DNA from 3 places in the Paenibacillus sp. HGF5 genome. Region 3 is predicted to be linked to each of the others. Evidence: riboswitches for the same ligand, from Rfam matches in the RefSeq annotation. Region 3 holds a riboswitch; each other region holds the start of a gene.
What was found. A riboswitch is a leader RNA that binds a small molecule or an ion and turns the genes downstream of it on or off. The one in region 3 is predicted to bind cyclic di-AMP.

Region 1 (6,658 bases), on a different contig from region 3:
CTGGTGCTGGTGGGACAGGATCTTGGCGGGATTATCGGAATTCTGCTGATCGTACCAATCTATATGATTATTAAGATTATCGTTACCCGGGTGTATCAGCTGTTCTTTAAGGAGAAATGGCAAAAGGCTTAAGCGTGGGATAGGGAGGCGGCCTTTAGCCGCATATTAAAGCCGCCCAAGAGCGAGGAATCGTTCTTGGCGGCTTTTTATATATTTGGGGTGCACAAGAGCTTGACAATGATAAGAAAATTATATAATCTCTAATTAAAGATATTCAAAATAAAGATTATTTATGGTTTATGGCTCATCCATCATGCAAATCGGATTATGAACGGAAATAACGGGTTTCGACACGAACGGTGAGGGAGAGATGGGATATGGCATTACATACGGCAGGCATTCATCATATTACCGCTTATGCGCAGGATCCGCAGAAGAACGTTGATTTTTATACAGGCGTGCTAGGACTCAGAATGATAAAGAAGACCGTGAATTACGATGCGCCCGAGGTATATCATCTGTATTTCGGGGATGAAGGAGGACAGCCCGGAACGATCATCACTTTCTTCCCTTCCTCCGCTTCGCGAAGAGGGCTGCGTGGAGGAGGACAGGCAGGATATACGACCTTTGCCGTTCCTGTAGGGGCCCTGCCTTATTGGGAACAGCGGCTGCGGAGCTTTGGTGTTCCTGTCATGAAGGCTTTCCGGTTTAACGAACAATACCTTCAATTCTCCGATCGGGACGGACTTTCGCTAGAGTTGGTGGAGCGGGAAGGCGGTCCGAATAACGGCTGGTCCGTGGACGATATAACATCGGCTACAGCCATTAAGGGATTCGGCGGCGCGGTTCTGTTCAGCAGCAAATGGGAGGAGACGAAGAAGGCGCTGGAGAATGTCATGGGACTGACCTACATTGGAGAGGACGTCAATTATGCCCGGTTTCAAGCTGCGGGCCACTTCGGCAACGTGATTGATCTGCCGATGCGGGATATCCCTTTGGGAGCCGGAGGTGCCGGAACGACCCATCATATCGCATGGCGGGCTCAAGATGATGAGGAGCACGGCAAATGGCATGAATGGGTGAAGGAGCAGGGCTTTCGCCCTACGGATATCAGGAACCGTAACTATTTCAAAGCGTTATATTTCAGGGAACGTGGTGGGATCCTGTTTGAGATCGCAACCGATCCGCCCGGATTTACGGTGGACGAAGACCTGGACTCGCTGGGGGAACAATTAAAGCTTCCTGCCTGGTTCGAACCGGAGCGTGCCCGAATCGAGCAGGGGTTGGAGCCTATACAAGTCAAACATACAGGAGAGGGGCAACTCAAGTGATATCCATTGACCCGAATACCCAAAGCGAACGGGACACATACAAGCTGCTGATAGGAAGCGTCGTTCCGCGTCCGGTCGCTTTCGTTACGACATTATCGGCGGATGGCGTGCTGAATGCGGCCCCGTTCAGTTACTTTTCCATTGTGTCGAGCAATCCCCCTTTGCTGTCGGTTTCCGTTCAGCGAAAGAACGGTGCACCCAAGGATACGGCAAGAAATGCCATGCAGAGCGGCGAGCTTGTCATCCACATCGTGGACGAAGATACCGTTGCAGCCGTGAACGAAACGGCGGCGAACCTGCCTCCGGACGAAAGTGAGCTTGACCGAACCCGTTTAACCCCGGTCGTTAGTGACGTTGTTAAGGTTCCCGGCATTATGGAATCCAAGATTCGCATGGAATGCGTGCTGGAGCAGGTCGTCACGTTGGATGGTACGGATCAGCTGCCTGCCGCTGATCTATTGATTGCCCGCGTCGTCCGATTTCACGTGTCCGAGGAGCTCTACGAGCATGGCCGGATTGACGCATCCAAGTTGAAACCTGTGAGCCGCATGGCAGGAAATATCTATTCGACCCTGGGAGAGATGTTTACGATTGAGCGTCCGGTCTGACAGGGCTTGAGCTTGAATAAGGTTATTGCTTTGCGACTGTTATTTAGCGAACGTCCTTTTTATTTGATAGTATGCTGGTCATTCATTAGGAAACGGGGTATTGGAATATCATGGTCGGTTTTTGCCCATTCTACATGAATGGATAGCCGGTTGATGAATTTACAACATAGGAGTGATCAACGCATGAAATTTGATTCCAAGGTTGTCATTGTGACGGGGGGCGCCAGCGGGATTGGCGAAGCGGCAGTCAGACTTTTTGCAAAAGAGGGAGCCAAGGTCGTTATCGCGGATTATTCCGACCAGGGCCAAGCGGTTTCCGACGAATTGAGAGGAGCCGGCTTTGAAGCGCTGTTCGTCAAAACGGATGTAACCCAAGAGCAGGAAGTCGCGAATATGGTGAATCAGACGGTACAGCATTTTGGCCGTGTCGATGTATTGTTCGCGAATGCAGGCATTGCCCATGATGCTCCTGCCGATCAGTTAACGATGGATAACTGGCAGAGAACGATTGATATTAATCTGACAGGGGTCTTCCTGTGCGATAAATATGTCATTCAGCAAATGCTGTCCCAAGGAACCGGAGGGGCGATCGTAAACTGCGGCTCGATCCATAGCCATGTCGGAAAAGCAGGGGTAACCGCCTATGCTTCGGCTAAGGGAGGCGTCAAGCTGTTAACCCAGTCGCTCAGCGCAGACTATGCCTCCAAAGGAATCCGAATCAATGCCGTGTGTCCGGGATATATCGATACGCCGCTGATCAAGGGAAGAACGGAAGCGATCACGCAGCACCTGGTCGGCCTTCATCCGATGGGCCGTTTGGGACAGCCGGAAGAAGTGGCCAAAGCCGTATTGTTCCTCGCCAGTGAAGATGCCTCCTTCATTACGGGCACGAGTCTGCTGGTGGATGGCGGCTATACCGCGGTATGACGAGAAAAGCCCTGATGCTAAGCATCGGGGCTTTTTGCAAGTCATTCCAGGCGTTGTTATCGGACTTATTATGGAGTGTTTCAAAAATTTTTTTCGGCCCCGTATTTCATATGGGCAGACTTCCTGATCCGGGGCTCATTCATGGCATTAAACGTATATGTCATGAACGATTTCCGCAAGACCCGTCAAATGCCTGCTATATAGCGGAAAATGGAGCATGGATTCCATGACCAATCCGGTGTATGGACAGCCTTAAATAAGGTGTTCAAAAGGCTCGATATTTTCGTTGCAAAAACGGTATTTTCACTTCTGAATTTCCAGAAAAAGCGGTTAAAGGGGTTTGACTTTTCCTGAGCTTCCCTTTATCATGAACACACGCTTAGTTTCCGGCATACATATTCCGGAAAGCGGGGGAACCAGTTTCACCAGGGGCGAGTCACTTGGAATTCACGAGTGTAGGGTACCATCTTACCCGAGTCCGTCAGCTAACCTCGTCAGCAGTGGATGGGTCTTGCATACATAATGGATGTTCATACAAAAGGCCCTTTATTCTCTATAGGGGCCTTTTCTCTATTTTTTGACCCCCTGCTGGCGGAGCTATGTCTAGATCCCCTGTTTGGTGGTCTTTTTAGCATTCAATTACAGAGGAGGGGCAACGTCTGCAAATGTGGAATGAATTGAATCGATCAGACGGCATTGGGTCAAAGCGTGCAAGGAAGCCGATGAATCATCTTCCCTGAAGCCTCGTCCCATGCACGGGTATCTGAATGTCCATATATCCAAGTTAACACATGTGCTAACACGGATAATTTCGTCATGCCGTTTTTTTAAGAAAGTGAAAAGCTATTACGAAAGGTTGTGGAAGGTTTTGAAGAAAGTGGTTGTGCTGGTGTTGTCCGTGATGATGGTGGTACTGCTCGCGGCTTGCGGCGACAAAGGAAGTACGCTGGATCGAGCCATAGAGCAGGGATATATCACCGTAGGGTTTGCGAACGAGAAGCCGTATGCCTACAAAGAAGCCAATGGGGAGCTCACGGGCGAGGCGGTTGAGATTGCCCGCGTTATTCTGGAGCGTCTTGGCATCAAGGAGATGAGAGGGGAGCTAACGGAATTCGGTTCGCTGGTCGCCGGATTGCAGGCCGATCGGTTTGATCTGATCACGGCAGGCATGTTCATTAATCCGGACCGCTGCTCTGCCGTCCTGTTCGCGAATCCGGAGTACAGCATCGGGGAAGCCCTTGCGGTAAAGCAAGGGAATCCGATGGAACTCGGAAGCTATGAGGACATTGCCAAGAATGAGCAGGCCAAGGTGGCTGTCATGACCGGCGCGGTCGAAATCGGCTACATGGAGAAGTCAGGCATTCCTGCGGACCGGATCGTACAGGTCCCTGACCAGGCTTCGGCGATCAGCGCCCTCCAGGCCGATCGGGTGCAGGCGATTACCATGACGGGGCCGTCCCTGCAGGCGATGCTGGATTCAGCCAGCGACGACAGCATCGAACGCGTGGCTGATTTCGAACAGCCGGTCATCGACGGCGAAAGCGTTCGCGGTTACGGGGCTACGGCTTTCCGCCAAGCGGATACCGAGTTCCAGGAGGCTTATAATGCAGAGCTTGAAAAGATGAAGGAGTCGGGCGAGCTGCTGGAAATTTTGCAAGAGTTCGGGTTCACGGAAGAAGAGCTCCCGGGTGAGATGACGGCCGCTGCGCTCTGCGGGGAATAGCATGCCGAATTCTTGGATCGATTTTCTTCCGACGCTGCTCAAAGGAGCAGAGATCACGATTATCGTCGCGTTCTTTTCAGCCATCCTGGCTATCGTGATGTCCTTTGCAGCCGGATTGTGCCGGCTGTCGAAGCTGTGGATCGTCCGCACGGCGACGGTCGTGTACGTCGAAGTTTTTCGGGGAACCTCTTTGCTGGTGCAGCTCTTCTGGTTGTATTTTGCCCTTCCGTTCATCGGCATCGAGCTTCCGAAAATGCTGGCGGCGATTCTCGCGATCGGACTTAATTTCGGCGCATACGGCTCCGAGATTGTTCGCAGCGCGGTGCTGGCCGTTCCGAAAGGACAGTGGGAAGCTGCCGTGGCGCTTAATATGAGGCCTTGGCAGAGGCTGTGGAACGTTATACTGCCCCAAGCGTCCCTGCGAATGCTTCCCCCGTTCGGGAATCAGCTTGTGGAACTCATCAAATCCACCTCGCTCGTTTATTTCATCACGATGGCGGATTTAACGTATCAGGCGATGGTGCTCCGCAACAATTACATCTCCTGGACCACCGAAATTCTGGTGCTGCTGCTCCTCATGTATTTTGTCATTGCGACGCTCGTCTCGATGGCGGTTCGACTGCTGGAGCGCAAACTGACCGCGGGGAGGCTGTAGCGGATGTGGGATTGGAAATATGTGTTTGAAATACTGCCGCAGCTTCTGAGTGCATTAAAAATGACGGTATGGGTCACACTCTGTGCTTTTGTGGTGGCATTGATTATCGGGCTGCTGCTTGCCTTTGCCGCGCGGAGCAAATTTAAGCCCTTGTCGCTCATAACCAAAGGAATCATAGAATTTATTCGCAATACCCCCTTGCTGGTACAGGTGTTCTTCCTGTATTACAGCTTGCCGCTGCTGACGGGCATTTCGATTCCGGCCTTCTATGCGGGAGTCATCGGCCTGGGGCTGCATTACAGCACGTATCTGTCGGAGGTGTACCGTTCCGGCATTGAAGGGGTGCCGAAAGGACAGTGGGAAGCCGCAACCGCACTGAACTACACGAAATCCCAGACCTGGCGGAGCATTATACTGCCGCAAGCGGTACCGCCGATCATCCCGGTGCTGGGGAATTATTTGATTGTCATGTTTAAGGAAACGCCGATTCTATGCGCCATTACGCTGGTCGAGATGATGCTGACGGCCAAAAATATCGTGTCGCAATCATTTCGCGCTTTCGAACCATACACGCTGGTCGGGATTCTGTTCCTGATCATCAGTTATATCGCGTCGTTGCTGGTGCAAAGGCTGGAGAAGCGTTTGAATCTGCAGCGTGGAAAATAAGGAGGGAGTCTATTGAATGCCGTTGTAATCGATGAGCAGGCTGAAGAGGCGAAGAAGCCGCAGCGGGAAAGAAGCCCCGTTACGGGCTCACAGCCGATCGTGAAATATGCGGGCGTGACCAAGTCGTATGGCGACCTGCAGGTGCTGAAGGGCATCGATTTGGAGATGCAGCCTGGAGAAAAGGTGGCTGTGATCGGACCGAGCGGATCTGGCAAAACGACGATGGGCCGGATGCTGATGACGCTGGAAGAACCGACCGAGGGGACCATCGAGATCGATGGCGAGCTGCTCTGGCATATGGAGGAGAAGGGCAAGCTGGTCCGTGCAAACGAGAAGCATCTGCATCGGATGCGGTGCAACGTCGGCATGGTCTTCCAGCACTTCAATCTGTTCCCGCACATGAATGTGCTTCGCAACGTGACGGAAGCCCCGCGCAAGGTGCTGGGGTTGTCCAAGGAGGAAGCGGAGGAACGGGCCGTCTCGATGCTGGGCAAGGTCGGTTTGGCCGACAAGCTGAAGATGCACCCGTCCAATCTGTCGGGAGGCCAGAAGCAGCGCGTCGCCATCGCCAGAGCGCTGGTCATGCGGCCGAAGGTGATGGTGTTTGACGAGGTAACCTCGGCGCTGGATCCAGAGCTGGTCGGCGAGGTGCTGGAGGTGATCCGGGAAATTGCCGAAGAAGGCGAAATGGCCATGATGCTGATTACGCACGAGATGGATTTTGCGAAGGAAATCGCGGACCGGGTCA
Region 2 (6,658 bases), on a different contig from region 3:
GCCCTTCCGGACTTTCCGGCCATCCCTCAGGTCCATGCCGCTCATCCGAGTTTCCGCCTTAAATTCGATGAATTCCGCCCCATCCGCCATGCTCTCATCCACTGCGAAACCTTCCTTCCTCAGCAGCTCCAACACCGACCGTCCTTCCGGCGTCTCATCCTGCAGCGAGCTCACCGCGGCCCACCGGGACACCGATGCCTGCGACTCGCCGCCGACGGGAATCAATCGGCTGGCCATCCGGTTACCAAACGTAATGGTACCCGTCTTATCCAGAATCATCGTGTTGATGTCACCGGCGGCCTCAACCGCTTTGCCGGACATCGCCAGCACGTTGAACTGCGTTACCCGGTCCATGCCGGCAATCCCGATCGCCGACAGCAGCCCCCCGATCGTGGTCGGGATCAGACATACCAGCAGCGAGATCAGCACCGGAACGGTCAACTCGATGCCAAGATACTTCGCGATCGGCGCCAGCGTCACAACCACGATCAGGAAGATCAGCGTTAAGACGATCAACAGCGTATTCAGCGCAATTTCGTTTGGCGTTTTCTGCCGGGAGGCCCCTTCGACCAACGAGATCATCCGGTCGATAAACGATTCCCCCGGATCGCTCGTAATCCGGATGCGGATCGTATCGCTGACAACCCGGGTGCCCCCCGTGACTGAGCTGAAATCTCCTCCGGCTTCTTTAATGACGGGGGCGGACTCCCCGGTAATCGCCGATTCGTCAACGGATGCAAGGCCCGCAATCACTTCCCCGTCCCCGGGAATCATCTCGCCCTGCGCGACAATCACGATATCCCCTTTGCGCAGATCCGTGGACGGCACGGATTGTCCCCCGCCGTTCTCCATCACTTTGCGGGCCGTCATTTCCTGCTTCGACTGCTTAAGGGAATCGGCCTGCGCCTTGCCGCGCCCTTCGGCAAGCGCCTCTGCGAAGTTAGCGAACAGCAGCGTAAACAGCAGGATGACGAATACGGTCAGGTTAAATCCGCTACTGCCCTCGGTACCGAAATAGGACGGAAATATCGTCATAAGCAGCACGACCAGAGTCCCGGCTTCCACGACAAACATGACCGGATTTCTCATCATCAGGACGGGATTCAGCTTCGTGAAGCTGTCCTTCAGCGCCTGACGGACCATCTCTTGGGACATCGCTCTTTTTCTCGTATTATTCATGGTAATAGGCCACCTTTTCTATTTAACGAATCGTCAGATGCTCGGCAATCGGTCCCAGCACCAGCACAGGCAGGAAGGTCAAGGCACCGATGATCAGGACCACCGCGATGAGAATGCCGGCAAAGAGCTTATTATCTGTCCGGAACGTCCCGAGCGTCTCGGGAACCCACTGCTTCCGCATTAGCGAGCCGCCCACCGCCAGCAGGGCGATCATCGAAATGTAGCGCCCGATCAGCATGACCAGTCCAGTGCTGATGTTCCAGAACGGCGTGTTATCCGCAAGGCCCTCAAACCCGGAGCCGTTATTGGCCGCGGATGACGTGTATTCGTAAAGCACCTGCGAGATGCCGTGAAAGCCCGAATGGGCAATGCCCGCCTGTCCCGCATCCGTCATGAGCGCGAGCGCCGTCGGAGCAAGGATAATCAATGGGTGTACCAGAATGACAACCGCAACCAGCTTCATTTCCCGGGCCTCGATTTTTCTGCCGAGAAATTCGGGGGTACGGCCAACCATAAGACCGGCCAGGAACACCGCCAGGATCGCGTACATGAGCATATTCATCAGCCCGACGCCTTTTCCGCCAAAAACGGAATTCAGCATCATCAGGGACAGCGGCGTAATCCCGCCGAGCGGCGTGAGGGTATCATGCATGTTGTTGACCGACCCGGTCGTGGCTGCGGTTGTCACCGTCGTAAACAGGGAGGATTGGGCGATCCCGAACCGGACCTCTTTGCCCTCCATGCTGCCTTGCGAGGCGTCGATGCCCAGCTGGTTTAATGCCGGGTTGCCGTTGGTTTCGGCAGCGTAGTTCAGGGACAGGAAGCCGATAAACAAGGTCATCATTACCGAGAAAATAATCCAGCCCTGCTTGCGGCTCTTCGCGAACAAACCAAATGTGTAAGGAAGCGCCGCCCCGAGGCACCACATGGATAGAATCTCGATCACATTGGTCAGCGGGGACGGGTTCTCGAAAGGATGCGACGAGTTGGCCCCCATAAACCCGCCCCCATTGGTGCCAAGATGCTTGATCGATTCGAGCGCGGCCACCGGACCCACCGCTATTTGCTGCTCGCTACCTTCCAGCGTCGTGACGCTGAGCGTAGGCTTCAGTGTCTGCGGCACCTGCAGCGCCACCAGCGCCATCGCAATGATGAAGGCAGCCGGAATGAATACCCGGGTATGCGCCTTAACGAAGTCCTCAAAAAAGTTGCCGACGGTCATACCCTTGCTGGTCACCGCCCGGATAAAAGCAATCGCCACGCACAGCCCGGTCGCCGCGGACGTGAACATCATCATCGTAATGACGGCCATCTGGGCCAGATAAGACAATCCCGACTCGCCGCTGTAATGCTGAAGATTCGTATTGGTCATGAAGCTGATAATGGTGTTGAACGACAAGGTCGGTTCCATATGGCCGATGCCGTTCGGGTTCAGCGGCAGCACCTTCTGCAGCCGCAGAATCAAGTAGCCCGCCGCAACCAGCACGATATTCGTCAACACAAAGCTGACGGCATATCCTTTCCATGTCATCCCCTTGCGTTCTTTTAAGCCGATCAGAGCAAAGATCGGTTTCTCCGCCCAGGAGAACCATCTGTCCGTTCCATTGCTTTCATTGCGAAACACCTGATATAGATAAGTTCCCAGCGGCTTGACCAGCAGCACCAGAACGAGTATAACGATGGCAATTTGTAAAATGCCCATGACGAATGCCTTCCTCCTTCAGCCGATTCCCTAGAATTTTTCAGGGTGAATCAGCGCATAAATCAAATAGAGAAAAATAAAAATCGTGAATATCAACATGATCATCACGGCTGATCAGCCTCCGGTTCCGAAACCACGCGCCCGCACCAGGACATAAACAGCATGAGCAGTCCGTAGGTTCCTCCCAAAATGAGTGCCATAACTAAATCCTGCATGAATGTAACCTCCCCTAACTCTTGTGGCGTCAGTCCAAACGCTTAGCTCATAACGGCTGCCATCAGAAAGGACACCTGATGATGATTCGTATGAAGCACCACATCGGCACCCAGCCCTTTGTATATCAAGCGCGGATTGCCGGAATGGGTGATCACGTAAATCGACTCCGCGGTCCATGTCCGGCAGATCCGTAAATAGCGGCAGCACAGATTCAAGCTGCTTTCGAACAGAAACACCTTGCTGACGGGAAACTCGGGAATGATCCAGGTCTGCTCGTCTCTTGTATCAATCAAAATGATGGGTTTGCAGCCCAGTTCTCGCAGCCTCAGCTGCTCAGCCCGGTTGTTGGCTATGGCCGCAAACGGAACACGTTTGTGCATCAGCTGGCGGACGAATTCCTCCCCGGCCTTGTTCGGCGCGGATACCAGGATGTATTCCTGTGGTTTCTCCATCTTCGTTTCTCCTCCTAAGGTCAGAAAGAGAAGGCAACAACAAAGAAGCCTGCGGAAAGAGAAGAACTCTTCCCGCAGGCTTCTTAACAGGACACGGTGAAATACACCGTAGCCCAAGTCCACGACAATCGTTGCCTCTCTCGATACGCTTACGAGGTTAGCTGACGGATTCGGGCGTGAGAGTCGCCCTACCCATAGACCGTTATCTTGTCTATAGGATTCACCCCAGAGAGATCAGATTTATCTCCCGACTGGTTCCCCCGTTCCTTTTCCATTCAAGGACTCAGCGAAAATTTGAATACGAGTAGCAGTAATTTTATTGCGATTTGACTTGTCGTCCGACTGGGCATAACAGCAGCGACAGGAGGTTTACGCGGTGAGAGTCGCCTCTACCTTCAAATCTCAGCAAGGCCCATGGTACCTTCTCCTAAGATTCGATCCATAATGAACCCGGCGCAGCTCTCACACTGCCTTTAGATCTTTATGGAACGACTGTCCGTATGCCTTGGTCGTTGATGACCGTCAACTCATAGTTCGTATCATACGACCGGCCCTGCAGGATGTAAATGTGAGCAAAAACACATCTGGCGTTATGTCGAACAGGAACCAAGCAGTATTTCGTATTTATCTTCCGAATACTTCTCTATACTATGTATTTCTCTTGTTTTCTCGTATTTATCGCAATCCAACGAGATACCGAGATTTTGCCACGATAATAGATGACAGGATGGATTGTACGCGTTTTCTTTTGCTGTTTTCATCTATTTTCAGAGTGTACGCGTCACAAACGGTCATTTACTTTTGCGTTCGTCCGGCGTATGATTCAGTGCATCTATTTAAGAAACACATGTTATTCGCTGAGCTCCCGACAGACCGGGAGACGGGGGAACCAAAATCGCCAATTTTCGATTGGTGAATGGGGTGAATCCGCTGCGCCAAGGATCGAAAGGGCCCAGTGGTAGGGTGCTCTCAGCCCGAATCCGTCAGCTAACCTCGTAGGCGCGTTTTGAGAGAGAATACCGTCCAAGCTTTGGCATAGCGGCCGCCGGAATTGGGCCTCTAACCATAAATAGGCCTGGAGAGCGGGGTATCTCTGCTCACCAGGCCTATTTGCCGTGCATATAACATGTTTATAAAGGAGCGTAGATCATATCATGACGAAACTCATCGAGGCAGCACTTACACCCGTCATCGAAACCGCAGTGCCTGCATTAGGTGAAGAGACTATCCGCCATATGGAGATATTTCGTTTCGACCGGGGTTCGGCCGAACGTTTTATCCCCTGGAGCGATCACAGCAGGAACTGCGGCTTGTTCAAAGTCAGCTGCAACGACGCGGCAGGATATGTCGAATATGCCCTGCCAGGCACGAGAGAATTTTCGGACCTGGTCCGCTGGGCATCCGTCTTCTCAAGGCTGAGAGGCATGCCCGTGACTGAGGCCATTCGTTATGCCCGAAAGCAGCAGCAATGGGGATCCGCACGGATGCAACTTGCTGTATCGGCCCTCGCCGATCTGGAGATCAACCTGCATCGGCACATCACCCGGGAGCGGTTAGGCAGACTGCCGCTGGAGCGCTCCTTCCTGATGGACTGCTCGGAGGCGTATTATCATTTCTAGGGACAGCAGCTACAGAGAGCTACTGTCCCCGTTTCCCTTGGATTGGGCAGTTTTCCCGTTCTCAATTAATACTCCGGTTCCTTCGATGATCCGCTCCAACCCAAAAGCATAAGCATGCTCCGGATTGTATGCATTCTGGTGTGCCTGACCGGCAGCTTCTCCAACGCGGGATGCAACCGGAAACCTCTCCCACTCCACAATTCTTGCCAGAGCCGGCGAATAGCTAAGCCACCATTCATCGTCGTCCATTCCCGTGTTGATTTGCGTAGAGACCATGCTGTTTCTCAATCTGGCGCAGCTCTCCACATGCATAAGTATGAGTGATAAGGTAGAGTCCATCTCGATATCGGTCAAGCCGATACCCTCCATAGCACGTAGCTCCAGCTCGTACTTCAGAATCAAGTTAGGGCCTAGAACCGGTCTCCTGCCGGTTAAATCCACGATCCACGGGTGTCTCATGCAAAGATCCCAATTCGTCTTCGCGATAAAACGGACCGCTTCGCGCCAATCTCCCTTACAGTCCGATAAAATATTCTCTGAGGCGTATAGGTCAGCGTTCGCCGTATCCAGCATCAACTCCAGCAGCTCGGATTTCCCGGGAACATAGGTATACAAGGACATAGCCCCTACGCCTAGCCGCTCTGCCACTTTGCGCATCGACAACTGCTCGATGCCGTCAACATCCGCGATTTCCATCCCTGCCAACACGATTTTCCGAATCGTCAGCCCCGTGCGTCCCGGAACCGACTGAGGGCCCCACAGAAGATTCAAGCCTCGAGCAGGATCATTTCCTCGTTTGTTAACGCTCATATCCGCATTGACTCCTATCCGAAATTAATATATCGACATTTTAACATACACCGCCTTACGTAATGAAACATCCCGAATTTATACATGGGCTTCCAAATCAAGGATTGACAAAGCGCACACACAAATCGTACACTGTACGGTATGATGTACGAGATGGTGTTGGCATGCCAATGATATCTCATCTCTGCCACTCTCACTCGAGTTTCATTGAAGGAGGACTAAGCCATGGTATCAGGTGAGCTTGCGATAGCAGCCCATCATTTAACCAAGCATTACGGAGGCTTGAAGGAAGGACCCGGACTGAACGGACTCACCCTAGGAGTTCCGAAGGGAACGATTTACGGACTACTCGGCCCTAACGGGGCCGGTAAAACGACAGCCGTCAAAGTCTTCACGACGCTGCTCCAGCCCGACAGCGGGAGTGCGGCCGTTGCCGGATTTGATGTAAAAACCCAGGGTCACAGGGTACGTGAAAAGATCGGCTTGGTTGGTCAGTATGCCGCCATCGATGAACTTCTTACGGGAAGGAGGAATCTAGAAATGTTCGGACGTTTAAGCCGATTAACCTCAAGGCAAGCTCGATCGCGCGCAGAAGAATTGTTGAACCAATTTGAGCTTACCGATGCCGGAAATATGCAGGTCGCTAAATACTCCGGCGGCATGCGGCGGCGCCTTGATCT
Region 3 (6,658 bases):
CTTCAGAACCCCATCATGCCCTGTGATCACAACGATATCAGGTCTTACCCGCGGAAGAAGACGATATAATGAATCGGCCATCCCCGACTCATTGATATAATGGCCTTCCGCTGGGACCCGAAGCTGGTTGTACAAGGTCATGCTCTTCTTCAGATATTGGGGATCTCCATCCAAATGCAGCACCTTGCCCGGCACGTCAAAGTATCCTTTATCCGCAAGCTGGCCGCCTTCAATATGCCGCAGGCTGGCCAGTTGACGCTCGCTCTGCTCCTGTCTTTGCTTCTGCAGGCGGTCCAGCGATTCATTGGCTTTGATCTGCGCCTGCTTTGTTCGTTCGCTTAAGGTGGGATGCGGGACCGTAACCAAATCATCAACGGGAGCATCGGCCAGTAACCGGAATTCCGTCCCTTTGATGACGATATTATTATTTTGCCGCATGCCTTCTACCCGGAACGTTACATCGCCGCCGTAGGATTTACGAACGACCAAGTCTCCCAAGTTCATCACAACATCACCCCTACCCTATGGTATGGGCTACTGTGACTATTGGTTCTTGTTCAGCGCCAATTTATCGCGCGGAGGCCATTCGTAAGCTCCAGGGACTCCCGAAAGGCTGCGTCAACGGATATTGGCGCCGAACAGCACGTTGCTAAGCCGCGCATACTCCTCAATGCTAAGCGTCTCTCCGCGCCGTGAAGGCTCGATTCCTGCTTCCTGCAGCAGCTGCTCCAGCCGTTCGCGCCCCTCACCCGGGAAGAACCGGCTCTTCAGATTGTTGGCAATCGTCTTCCGTCGCTGTGCAAAAGAAGCCTGGACCACCTCGAAGAAGAAGCGTTCGTCTTCCACGCGAACGGGAGGCTGTTCCCGGACCGCCAGGCGAATCACGGCCGACTCGACGTTCGGCTGCGGAATGAACACCGTGTGCGGCACGATGCAGACCAGCTTAGGCTCGCTGTAATATTGAACGGCAATGCTGAGACTTCCGTAATCCTTGCTTCCCGGTGCAGCGGCCATCCGTTCGGCCACTTCCTTCTGAATCATCACCACGATGTTCTCCAGCGGCAGCTTCTCCTCCAGCAGCTTCATGAGAATCGGCGTCGTCACGTAATACGGCAGATTGGCAACCACGCTTACCTTCGATACGTCCCCGAAATCCTGACGGAACAGTTCATGAAGATCCACCTTCAGCACATCCCCATGATGAACCCTCACGTTCCCGTAGGGCTCCAGGACTTCCTTCAAGATGGGAATCAGGCGCTGATCGATTTCGACTGCGGTGACGGTTCCTGCCGTCTGCGCCAGCTTCTCCGTCAGTGCACCGATGCCAGGCCCGATCTCGAGCGCGCCCTTATCTTCATCAAGTCCTGCAGCTTCCACGATTTTGTACAAAATATTCTGATCGATGAGAAAGTTCTGGCCCAGACTTTTCTTGAAGGAGAATCCATGGCGTGAGATGATCTCCTTCGTCCGTCTTGGTGTTGATATATCCTCGATCCGACTCATTGGCTAAATGCCCCCTTCTTCCAGCTGTGCAAGTGCTGCCAGAAATTCTTCCCGCGATATTTGAAACATGGCCAATCGTTTATGGAACTGCTTGCTGTTGCAGTATCCGATGCCCAGCAGATTACCCATCGCCATCCGTCTTGCCGCGGCCTCCGGGTGAGCCGATAATCCCGCCTCCAGCAGATCCTCCAAACTGATCAGGCTCTCTCTACCCTCAAAAGACGTGTGAACCCGCTCCAGCGCGCGCCGTATCGCCTCTGGCGAGGCATTCTCCACGCCGATATCCCCTTTTCGGGTAGCGTCCGCTTCCGGGATGAAGGCGTGCTTGCAGCCGGGTACGCCCCGATCCACGATTTTGCGGATTCGTTCTCCCGCATGGTCAGGGTCCGTCAATATGATAACGCCTCTGCGCTCCTGGGCAAGCGCTATGCGCTTCAGGATTTGTTTGTTGATCGCTGAACCGCCGGTTTCGATCGTATCGGCCTCTACGGCCCGTTTAATGGCAACGGTATCGTCTCTGCCTTCCACGACAATCACTTCTTTAATCATGCGTTCGTTCTCTTCCTTCCCAAGCCGAGCAGGCCTGTACAACGTTAAGGTTCAACCCGTTTAGCCTTGATTACTCCGGTCTTAACAAAACAAAAGAAGAGGAAATATTCCCTCTTCTTGATCATCATATATTATAAGCTAAATAGTATAGCATTAGAATGGCAAAGTAAATTGGAATTCATGCGTCTAGTTCAATTCAGGTTTAACCGGACCGATCACATAAACGGTGCGACCGCTCTTCCGGCCGAAATTCATGGCCGATTTCAACGAATCGTAATAGACATCGATTTTGTTGCCTTTGATGGCGCCGCCCGTATCTTCAGCACGGCGGAAGCCAATGCCTTCGATGTAGACCCACCACCCGATCGGGATGATGTTAGGATCAACGGCGATGGTGCGACCTTCCGTAACGCGAGTGCCGGATGCGGTACGCGTACCGATTCCTTGCTGCTCGGCCGAATACGCCGTCATCGACACGTTGTTCAATACCTTCTTGTATTTAAAATCAACGCCTGCGCGGGAGACCACGTTGTTCTCCACAGCCTTGGCGGCCGTTACTTTTTTCGTGCCGGACAATTTAGCCGGTGTAGCTTTTACATCGGTGGCTGCCGCCTGGACGATAATAGGCTTCTCCACTTTTTTCGTACCTACGGCAATGATTTTATCCTTTGTTCTGCGTTCAATTTCTTGGGAGACCTTCGTCTTGGAAATCAGCTTGCCATTGTGGTAGACCTTCTCGTAATGGTTCACCATAAGACCAGGCTCGCCCCGCTGAATGACGCGGTTATCGCCCTTTTCAAGCGATGGATCGGCCGTCTTGATCACACGGAATTCGCGGTCTTCCGTTTCCTTAACTTTTTGCTTCGTGACGCGAACGACATGGATATTCATATTGCTGGTCAGCTTCGTGTCTTGCGACGGTTGTACTATATCTTCACCCTGGATCGTAACGCCAGCCTCTTTGAGTACATGATCAACTGTATCCTGGGATGTAAATATGGTTTTGGTTTTGCTGCCTACCGTAACGTTGACTGGAATAGCTCTGTCAATAATAATTCGGTCTCCGTCCCGGATCGCGCCGTTCAGGGGCATCGAAATTTGATCTTGGGGACTCAACGTGATCGCTTGCTCATCCAGCAATTCCTGCAGCAACGATCCACGTGTTTCCACCGTAGTGACCCGGCCGTCGACGACAAGCTGAACTTCCTTGCCTGCCTGGTCATGTACAACCAACGATATGAGAAGTGATACCGTAACGGCACCCATGGCGCCGAGCAACATCAGTTGACGCAAATTGTCATGCTTCCATCTCAATGCGTAAGACATGCTGGATGATTGTGATTCATGGGTTTCTTCAGGTTGAAAAATGCCCACTATTCCATCCTCCTTCATAGTCCCGCCGTCTAGGTAAACGCATGAATGCATTTGACGTGACTATAGCAATTTTTCTCACAGGGCGCCCTGCTATCTATCTACACCCTGCGTCAATTCCCGTCTTCCGTCCATCTGCCATCACCTCCTGTTTACCAAGAGTATGATGGACCCGTCTCCATTATTCAAAAATAAAAGAAGCCATTGAAAGAGTACTAGAGGCTCTAACGTGGCTTCCTGATGAATGAAATCATGGAAATGGTATGCACGAGATTTCCCCTCTTATTTCGCTTACGGAGTTAGCTGTCGGGTTCGGACGTAAGAGAGACGCCCTATATCCGGATGCCCGCTCATGGCGAGATCCTTCAAATTCACCCCAAAGACCCGAAAAAGAAATCAAATACAGCTTCGTGCATCCAGACCAGTATGCACCGCAGTATCGGTTCCCCCGTTCTCCAGAATTTCGGAGATTAAGCGAGACGGTTCATGAAATATTCGGCTGCGATCTGCACATCGCAGCTTCTTATCACTGAAAAGATGATATCCTGTTTGTATGCAGGTTGTAAAGCAACATTCAACCACATTTTCTCATGTAAAAGGTTAAAATATTGTAATATCAACGCCTTTTCTGATTAAAAAACTTTAATTAATCGAAAATGCTCCCTTTTTCATCGCTTTTGCTCTTGTTTTCGTTAAATACCAAATCGTTCCAGCGCATTTTTGGTGGTAATTTGGGCCAATTCCTCATAGGACAACCCTCTAATTTCGGCCGCCGCCTCCGCCACCAATTTTACATATGCGGTCTCATTTCGTTTCCCGCGGAAGGGATGAGGAGTCAGGTAAGGCGCGTCCGTTTCGATCAATAATCGATCAAGCGGAACCTTTGCCAAAACCTCTTTGGGCTGCTTCGCATTCTTGAACGTAATCGGCCCCCCAAATGAGATATGGAATCCCATATCCAGGCACATTTTTGCCGTTTCCCAGCTTCCGGAGAAGGAATGCATGACACCGCCGACCTCGGAGGCTTTTTCCTCACGCAAAATGTTAACGATATCTTCATGCGCATCCCGGTTATGAATGACAATGGGCATGTTCAATTCCCGGGCAAGCCCGATCTGGCGCCGAAGCACACGGTGCTGCACTTCCTTGGGGGACGTATCCCAATGATAGTCCAAGCCGATCTCCCCGATTGCCACCACTTTCTCGTGACTGCATAAAGAGGCGATCCAATCCAGGTCCTGATCCTCCATGGTGATCGCATCTACAGGATGCCAGCCTACCGCTGCATATATAAAATCATAAGTCTCGGCCAGCTTCATCGTGGTCGGGATCGTCTCCCGGTTAAATCCGATATTGATCATCCGCGTAACGCCGGCTTCAAGCGCCCGCTGAATTGCAGCTTCCCGGTCTTCGTCGAATTGGGGAGCGTCCATATGAGTGTGCGTGTCGAACAGCATACTATCCACACTCTCCTTCCTGTCGTTTCTATGTCGTCAATTTTCCATTAGTTGGTTGAATGCAAGGGTGTTAACGGTTGTCCTGTTATGCCTGATTTAATGCTGTTTTTTGAAAACGTCGGCGATCCTCTCCGGCATTTGACCCAGGAGCGGGCCCACCTTCTCCTCCGGATAATAAAGATGATACCGCCCTTTATGAATGCCGCTGATCGAGCGTACGATATCGGATACCTCCGAGATTTCCCTCAGCTCGTCATGCCGGTCGAGAAGGAGAATCTGTTTCTCGTTAAGCGGCATATCGGAATGAACCTTATCATAAGGAAGATCCGTTGGAAAATCAATCTCCAGGTCATATTCCGGATGCAGCCCCACGGCCCGGAACGCTTGACGGATCCCGTCGATGGTTTCCAGATCGATGTTGTCGATTTCTACGTATTTGTAGAGCTTCCGGTGCATGAAACGGCCGCATAATTCGCTAAGAAGCGGGTCCTCCTCTTCCGTCCATTGCAGAAAGGCCGTTTGAATCAAGGCTTCATCAAGGCGCAAATATTGATGAACGCCGATATTCCCCGAAAACAGCGCAGGCAGCGGCTCGATCATGAACCGGAAAGCATATCCACGGTCATGCAACTCCTTGGCACGGCGAAAGATTTGACGCAGGATGATTTCGGAGCTTCGGGTGACGGGATGAAAATACACCTGCCAGTACATCTGATACCGCGACATGAGATAATCCTCCACCGCGTGCATGCCCGATTCCTTCACGACGACCCGATCCCGGTACGGCCGCAGCATCCGCAGGATTCGGTCGATGTCAATCGTTCCATAATTGACTCCCGTATAGTAAGCATCCCTTAGCAAATAATCCATCCGGTCTGCATCCAGCGGACTAGTGACCAGATTCATGACAATCGGCTTATCGTAGGTTTTGTTAATAACGGAGGCGACCTTCTCGGGAAAATCGGCACCGAGCTCCTGAAGTACCCGATTGACGCAAGTATCTCCGAGCAGGATCCGGCATGTCCAATCCTCGTGGTTCATATGAAAAGCTTCTTCTATGGAATGGGAAAAAGGTCCGTGCCCCACATCATGCAGCAGCGCCGCGCAGAGCGCAACTTGCCGCTCTTCGGCAGGCCAATCGGAATACCCTCTCCGTTCAAATTGAGAGATGATTCTTCTCGTAATTTCATAGACCCCAAGAGAATGGGAGAATCGGCTGTGCTCAGCTCCATGAAAGGTCAGGAAAGAAGTGCCCAGCTGCCTGACCCGGCGAAGCCGCTGGAATTCCGGGGTATCGATTAACCGCCATATAATGTCGTCCTGCACATGAATGTAATTATGGACGGGGTCCTTAAACACTTTTTCTTCCGAAATGGGTGAATGCATTTCATCTCAACTCCTTCTCGTTCACGCTTTGGTTTTAGCCGTTAAACACTTCTTTTGACATCTAATGTCGAACCATGTCGAATAACGTAAAATCACGCTTTCCAAATCGACAAATCCAAAATCGTCGCAAAAATTGGTTCGATTATGGTAATTCCGTTGCTATATAAGGCTTTTGTTCACTATACTTTCGTAAACAGGTTCCGATTTTTCAAAAATATAGGTTGACTGTTTTGGGAATCGTTGGTACTATAAATAACATAAAAACTAGAACTATGTCGAATTATGACTTTTTTAAATTATGGCGAGAGGGGCATTTATAAGTTATGATGAAATCAACAGGAATTGTAAGGAAAGTCGATGAGCTTGGACGGGTCGTCATTCCAATTGAGTTG

Region 1: linked by a shared signal. The riboswitch ahead of ehuB (ectoine/hydroxyectoine ABC transporter substrate-binding protein EhuB) and the one ahead of HMPREF9412_RS12525 (3D domain-containing protein) in region 3 are both predicted to bind cyclic di-AMP.
Region 2: linked by a shared signal. The riboswitch ahead of HMPREF9412_RS30925 (hypothetical protein) and the one ahead of HMPREF9412_RS12525 (3D domain-containing protein) in region 3 are both predicted to bind cyclic di-AMP.

What each region holds. Positions count from the first base shown of each region.
Region 1 is NZ_AEXS01000016.1:14,852-21,509, reverse strand. Features, by position in the region: gene HMPREF9412_RS01670 (AI-2E family transporter) at 1-132, shown strand, start outside; gene HMPREF9412_RS01665 (ring-cleaving dioxygenase) at 378-1,331, shown strand; gene HMPREF9412_RS01660 (flavin reductase family protein) at 1,328-1,939, shown strand; gene HMPREF9412_RS01655 (SDR family NAD(P)-dependent oxidoreductase) at 2,123-2,866, shown strand; cyclic di-AMP (ydaO/yuaA leader) riboswitch at 3,233-3,379, shown strand; gene ehuB (ectoine/hydroxyectoine ABC transporter substrate-binding protein EhuB) at 3,735-4,589, shown strand; gene ehuC (ectoine/hydroxyectoine ABC transporter permease subunit EhuC) at 4,591-5,244, shown strand; gene ehuD (ectoine/hydroxyectoine ABC transporter permease subunit EhuD) at 5,248-5,910, shown strand; gene ehuA (ectoine/hydroxyectoine ABC transporter ATP-binding protein EhuA) at 5,923-6,658, shown strand, end outside.
Region 2 is NZ_AEXS01000180.1:25,407-32,064, forward strand. Features, by position in the region: gene kdpB (potassium-transporting ATPase subunit KdpB) at 1-1,179, opposite strand, end outside; gene kdpA (potassium-transporting ATPase subunit KdpA) at 1,202-2,881, opposite strand; gene HMPREF9412_RS33755 (potassium-transporting ATPase subunit F) at 2,912-2,986, opposite strand; gene HMPREF9412_RS30925 (hypothetical protein) at 3,139-3,549, opposite strand; cyclic di-AMP (ydaO/yuaA leader) riboswitch at 3,680-3,848, opposite strand; cyclic di-AMP (ydaO/yuaA leader) riboswitch at 4,395-4,567, shown strand; gene HMPREF9412_RS30930 (hypothetical protein) at 4,704-5,168, shown strand; gene HMPREF9412_RS30935 (TetR/AcrR family transcriptional regulator) at 5,178-5,978, opposite strand; gene HMPREF9412_RS30940 (daunorubicin resistance protein DrrA family ABC transporter ATP-binding protein) at 6,204-6,658, shown strand, end outside.
Region 3 is NZ_AEXS01000074.1:10,174-16,831, reverse strand. Features, by position in the region: gene yabG (sporulation peptidase YabG) at 1-504, opposite strand, end outside; gene rsmA (16S rRNA (adenine(1518)-N(6)/adenine(1519)-N(6))-dimethyltransferase RsmA) at 619-1,503, opposite strand; gene rnmV (ribonuclease M5) at 1,507-2,052, opposite strand; gene HMPREF9412_RS12525 (3D domain-containing protein) at 2,239-3,426, opposite strand; cyclic di-AMP (ydaO/yuaA leader) riboswitch at 3,696-3,910, opposite strand; gene HMPREF9412_RS12520 (TatD family hydrolase) at 4,116-4,880, opposite strand; gene HMPREF9412_RS12515 (HD domain-containing protein) at 4,977-6,266, opposite strand; gene HMPREF9412_RS12510 (AbrB/MazE/SpoVT family DNA-binding domain-containing protein) at 6,590-6,658, shown strand, end outside.